2 regions of the Colwellia sp. MT41 genome follow, and region 2 is predicted to be linked to the other one. Evidence: predicted binding sites of a transcription regulator. Region 2 holds the regulator's gene; the other holds the start of a gene.

What was found. Region 2 encodes FNR, which switches genes on or off when oxygen is low (the NO sensors DNR and NnrR bind a similar motif). Its sites were predicted from a motif close to TTGATCTAGATCAA; they were not measured.
Positions count from the first base shown of each region.
Region 1: a site for FNR is predicted at 2,161-2,174, ahead of CMT41_RS13880 (DUF4856 domain-containing protein). Genes of this name have one in related genera too.

Region 1 is NZ_CP013145.1:3,254,010-3,257,227, forward strand. Features, by position in the region: gene CMT41_RS13875 (imelysin family protein) at 1-32, opposite strand, end outside; gene CMT41_RS13880 (DUF4856 domain-containing protein) at 206-1,984, opposite strand; gene ffh (signal recognition particle protein) at 2,639-3,218, opposite strand, start outside.
Region 2 is NZ_CP013145.1:2,549,185-2,552,402, reverse strand. Features, by position in the region: gene uspE (universal stress protein UspE) at 1-944, opposite strand, end outside; gene fnr (fumarate/nitrate reduction transcriptional regulator Fnr) at 1,103-1,822, opposite strand; gene CMT41_RS10885 (sulfite exporter TauE/SafE family protein) at 1,876-2,622, opposite strand; gene ccoS (cbb3-type cytochrome oxidase assembly protein CcoS) at 2,626-2,832, opposite strand; gene CMT41_RS10875 (heavy metal translocating P-type ATPase) at 2,861-3,218, opposite strand, start outside.

The DNA of each region.
Region 1 (3,218 bases), 700 kb from region 2:
AGAGCTAAAGAAAGTGCTTGGGAATACTTCATGATTATCTTACCTTTACTCTACTTATACATGGGCAAGAATTGCCCCTTGCACCATAATGCAAGTTACTAAGTATTTAAACGCAACAAAGCTCGAACAACATCCCTGTTCAAGCTTTATTTAAATTTTAAGGTGTTAGCCCTTGGTTTTAATACCTTAGGCTAACAATAAACGTCTACCAGTTCGCGACATTTTCAGCATCAAAACTTAATGCTGTTTGCAAGATATCACGCGCCTTAATAAGGTCTGCTCGATATGCTGTAACATCAGCGGCACCAACTAATACTGGCGCATCTTTAAAGTACACATGCATTGCTTTGAACTGTGCATCAGTAATTGGTGAATACGGGTTAAACTGTAAACCTAAAGCAAACCCTTTAAGTTCAGAGAAGTGCTTAGCCGTTGTAGCAAAGTCGAACTCAGTTGTACCTACTTTAGCTAAATCAGCATGTAAGTCATTAATATAATGGACAACTGTTGCAGCAATTGCTCGTTCCCATGCATCAACGGCAGAGTCACGGTAGCCTAAAAGCTCTGTCATTTGAGCTTCAGTTAACGCCGTACCGGCATTGTCATTAATTAGCTTACGGCCACTTAAGAAAGCATCCATCGCTTGCTTAGTGTAATCAGTTGCAGCAGCATTATCTTTTGAACCACGGTCACGTTTAGCGGCATTTATTGAGTTGCCAAAATTTTTCTCTGACATTAAATCAATCTTACCATCAGCATTTGTGTCGTGTTGACCATTCCAGTCACTACGACCATCTTCATCAGAAGACACCTTGCCAGCGATTTCATTGTCGTTATAAGCTAAATAATCACGTGCTGCGCCAAAGTAACCAAATCCTTCATCAAATTGATGCTCTAATGAGGTGTAATTTTTATCACCATCCTTATCACCAGTTATGTTATCTGCCTTTAAACCTTTATTTTCATTTAAATAATCATCTGTCCCTTGCGCATAAGTCACAGACATTAATAAGAATTTTTGAATTAATTGGTTTAAATCAGTACCGTCATAATTTACGTAAACAGCAATTTTGGTGTCAGTACCTGGAGCATAACGCTCACCACCTAGGTTTTCCATGGCATTATCAGCAAGCTGCTCAAAGAAACTCTCGATTAAGCCTGTTGGCGTAATTGTGCCTTTTGTGCCCCAACCAGCAAAGTCACCATCATTCCAATCTTTTGACTGTCCCCAGTTATCATTACCAGCAACCTTACCTTTTAAGGTTTTATGACCTGAAGAGATATCACTAAAGGTTTTTTGCTTGGCATCAATAAAGGTTATTGGAAAAACACCATCGATCCAATCTTCACTCTTACCGTCAAAATAAGTATTTAATTTAGCAATAACTGCTTCTTTAGACGGTAAATCTCCGTTATCTAAATCAGCTTGTAAACCACCTTTACCAATGTAATGCTTAAGTTCAGCAATTAATGCATGACGCGCAACTTGACCGCCGTATGAAACACTAGATTTTTTATACTTATCGTCTTCGTTACCTAAGTTGCTAGCAAAGTCGTAGTAGTTAGGGACATGTTCAAACAAGTCTCTTACGTTAATTGTTACTTCCTGTGTATATTCATTGCTATCTTTATCAGTTACTGTGATATTGAATGTGACTTTTTGTTCTTTTTCATAATCTAGAACGTACCCATCAGCAAGCTTTAATTTGTCACCCTTGATAACAAAATTTTCATTATCAGTGACATATGAAAATGACTCTTCAATATCTAAGTCAATGGTTTTTAGAGTAGCAATATCCGCACCTACTTCATTCTCATCGACAACAATTCCTACTTCACCATCGTGTAAAACAAAAGATGCCTCTAGCTTAATTTCAGTAGGTGCCAGGTTGATTATTTCTTCAATATCGTCACTTGAACAAGCGCTTAGTGCTGAAGTTGCTACCATAACGGCTATAGCGAGTGCTTTTCTTTGAAATTTCATTACTACTCCAATTGTGCTCAATACGACCTTAACTTGTTATCTCAAAGTATTTCGCGATGAGAGACATACCATTAAAGTGTCGAGCTATTTTGTATTTTTTAATTGCCCGCATAATACACAAGTCTAAACACAAATGCGAATAAATCTCATAAAGATGTGAATTAATGTTACTTTTATTGATTTATAGCAACGAAGGCTAAAGATGAACAACTATAGCAAGGGAATTAAATAGAATAACGTGCCTATGCACATGGTTCAGGCTCGTCATCCCCGTGGTGTCAATAGTAGATCCTGCCTCTAAAAGCAATGGATCTTCGATCAGAGACTTCGAAGATGACGTTTACAACGACGTGCTGAGCTAACTGCATAACCCTAAAAAATAAAAAAGGCCGCAAATGCGACCTTTAATAGAATAATTAACTATGTAAAAAATGTGTATTAACGGCCGAACATACCACCCATACCGCCGCCGCCCATGCCACCTGGTGGCATCATACCTTGCCTTATGTTGTACAAGTGCATCATTTTTATTTTAAAAAATGTGTATTAACGGCCGAACATACCACCCATACCGCCGCCGCCCATGCCACCTGGTGGCATCATACCTTGCCTTATGTTGTACAAGTGCATCATTTTTATTTTAAAAAATGTGTATTAACGGCCGAACATACCACCCATACCGCCGCCGCCCATGCCACCTGGTGGCATCATGCCCTGCATGCTGCGCATCATTTTTTTCATGCCGCCTTTGCCTGACATTTTTTTCATCATTTTTTGCATTTGAGTAAATTGCTTAAGTAATTTATTCACATCTTGAATTTGAGTGCCCGATCCAGCCGCAATACGACGTTTACGTGAGCCTTTAATAACATCAGGACGTTCACGCTCGCCCGGTGTCATAGAGTTTATAATGGCTTCCATGCGCACGGTTACCTTGTCATCCATTTGATCTTTTATTTTAGCCGACATATTGCCCATGCCTGGAAGTTTATCCATCATGCCCATCATGCCGCCCATATTTTTCATTTGCACGAGCTGGTCACGGAAGTCTTCTAAGTTAAAACCCTTACCGCTTTTGACTTTTTTGGCTAATTTCTCGGCTTGTTTTATATCAACCTTGTGCTCTATTTCTTCAACCAGCGAGAGCACATCACCCATACCCAAGATACGCGAGGCAATACGATCAGGATGGAAAGGCTCTAACGCTTCAATTTTTTCACCGACGCCCATAAAT
Region 2 (3,218 bases):
TCAGCCAGTGGTGACACATAACCATCAGGTTTGAGGGCCAGTACATCACAGTTTAACTGGTCGATAACATGCTCGGCCGTATTACCAATCAGCGCGGCAGAGATGCCAGTACGACCAACAGTGCCTAAGATAACTAATTCAGCATCAATTTTTAACGCTACTTGCTCAATAACGCTTTCGGGCAAACCTTCTTCAACATAAGTGTTAGCCAAGGGAATGTCAAAGCTATTTGCGTGCTGTCTCATCGCTTCTTGATGGTGTGCTTGCATGGTACTGTTGTATTCACTGGCATCAAACTCTGGGATTTCAATAGCAATATTGACTGGGGTACCAGGGTAGGAGTTCACTAAGTGCACATTGGCGGTAATTAACTGGGCAAGATTTTTTGCTTGTGTGGTTATGGTATTATTTAAAGATAAGTGTTCAGTTTCATCACTACCAACATTAACCGCCGCTAATATATTGCCTTGTAGAGGCCACTCGTGCTCTTTAACGAGTAACACTGGGCAAGGACATTTTCTCAATATATGCCAATCGGTTGGGGTGAATACCACCGATTTGAACTTATCATGTTGGTGTGTGCCTTTAATCACTAAATCATAATTATGTGCAATAACTTGCTTGATAATGGCTTCAAAAGGTCGGTTATGCCAAACCACTTGGCTGGTAATCTTCATTTTGCAATTTGTTGCTAAGATAATGTCATCTAGCCATACTTGTCTTTCTTTAATAACCATTTGGCGCATGTTATCTCGGTCGACACTGGATAAAATAGTGGTCATCTCATAAGAAAAATCAAAAATACTAAAAAAAGCGGTAATATTTATTTGCTGATCAGGGCGAGCCGTGTGAATTCTTTCAGCAAGGTCTATGGCTCTTTTAAGTGCTTTTTGTTCTTCTGTTGTCGGATCAATCACAACAAGGATATTTTGATACATGTCCATGGCAACCTCTGGCAAAATAAAGGGTAAGTTCAGCAACGTTAGCTTATTTATAGCAAAGTTGACAAATTAATGCTTGTTTTAAATCAAGTTTAATTTTCTTTGGTTTTATTATCTTTAGGAATATATAAAACCAAGAGCAAGAAACTAGTTGAGGGGGGTTAGAGCGCGGCTGTCTCACAGAGTTTGTCGGTATCTAAGATGGTAATTAATTTACCATCGACTTTAATTAAAGCACTTTTATGGAAGCGATTAAATAAGCGGCTAACCGTTTCCACGGTTAAACCAATATAATTGCCAATGTCACTACGGGTCATGGTCAAACGAAACTCTGTCGCTGATAGGCCACGGGCATGGTAGCGCTCACTTAAGCTGACGATGAAGGTGGCGACACGTTGTTCGGCATTTTTTCTATTAAGCAGGGTAAGCATTTGCTGATCAGTTTTAATTTCGTTACTCATCAAACGTAACACCTGTTTTTTCAGCTTAGGCATAGTATCAGATAATACATCTAACTGAGTATATGGAATTTCACAGACCATTGAGGTTTCTAGCGCTTGGGCAAAACTTGGGTGAGAATCTTCAGCGATGGCATCAAAGCCAAGTAAATCACCCGCTAAATGAAAGCCAGTAATTTGCTCTTCGCCTTGTTTATTAACGGTAAACGTTTTGAATGTACCTGAACGTATGGCATATAAGGCATTAAATTTTTGACCATCATGAAAAATTTTATCGCCTTTATGAACCGGACGTTTACGGTCAATAATTCCGTCAAGGGTATCAAGTTCTTTATCATTGAGAGAAAAGGGTAAACATAGCTCACTAATACTACAGTTTTGACAATTGATATGTTGTGTCGAAGGACAATTTATATTGGGCATGTTATTACTCTGTGATCTAACTAGTTACACTAAAATAAGGCAAGTCTATGTTATTAGAACATAAGTTGATATGCAACAATAAAACTATAGCAGCCATAGCCAATAAGTGAAATTGCCATGATTTTCCTAAAAATGTGGTTGACTAGTAGTTTTTTTATGCTACCGATCCCCAGTGATAATGCTACTAAGGCCGGTAAAGTGCCTAAACCGAAAAAAAGCATAATTGCTGCGCCTGTTAGGCTACTACCGCTAGCGAGTGCCCACGTTAGGGTCGAATAGACTAAGCCACAAGGTAACCAGCCCCATAAAGCGCCTAAGCCCAGTGCTTTTTTACTATTATCAACAGGGATCACATGTTTGGCAAGTGGCGATATAAACCCCCACAAACCTTTACCCAGTGATTCAATGCGGTTAAGCCATAAAAGCCATTGTCCGATATATAAACCCAATAAAATAAGGAAGACAGCGGCAAGTAAACGCAAGCCAGCAATAGGTACGCCAATATTCTTAGCGGCAATTGAGCCAGTAAAACCGACAATCGCGCCAATTAAACAATAACTGGCAATACGTCCGATATGGTAGAAAAAGACTAAATTCAAACGAGATGTTGCTGGGGAGCAGTTGGACGGTGCAAGGTTTACCGTAACAGGTATATCGCCTGGGCTAGTGTTTTTAGCCCTTGCTAAGTGAGTCGGTTTGATAGCCGAGGTCAGCATAGTGGTAATGCCACCACACATAGCCAAGCAGTGACCAGAGCCGAGTAAACCGATGATAAAAGCGGAAAACAGATCTAAACTCATTAGTTATTTGAGACTTTTCTGTGCTCTGGCACTGCTGGCTATTTCATCCTCTGGCCTTTCTTTATTACTTTTTGGCTGTTGTTTTTCATCAAAAAGAATACTCATGCCTTGTTTCTCAAGGTCGTCAAATTGTTCAGCCTTCACTGCCCAGAAAAATAGGTAAATCGCTAAAGCGGTTAACATAACGGCGACTGGGATTAAAATATACATAATGCTCATTGTTAATTTACCGTTTAATTTACTGTTTAAGTATACGTAATGAATTACTAATCACTAGAATCGAGCTGGCCGACATGCCAATTACTGCCATATAAGGTGTTATATAACCGGCCACAGCTAAGGGTAATACCATAGCATTATAACCAAAGGCCCATAAGTAATTTTGGAAGATTATTCGACGCGTTCGGCGAGACACTTCTATCAAGGTATTGATACTGCTTAGTTTGTTATTAAGCAATATCACATCTGCGCCACTTTTAGTAATATCTGCACCACAGCCCATGGCAATAGATATATGAGCCGCGCCAAATACCGGTGAATCGTTAACACCATCCCCAATCATAGCGACGTTAAAACCTTGCTCTTGGGCATATTTA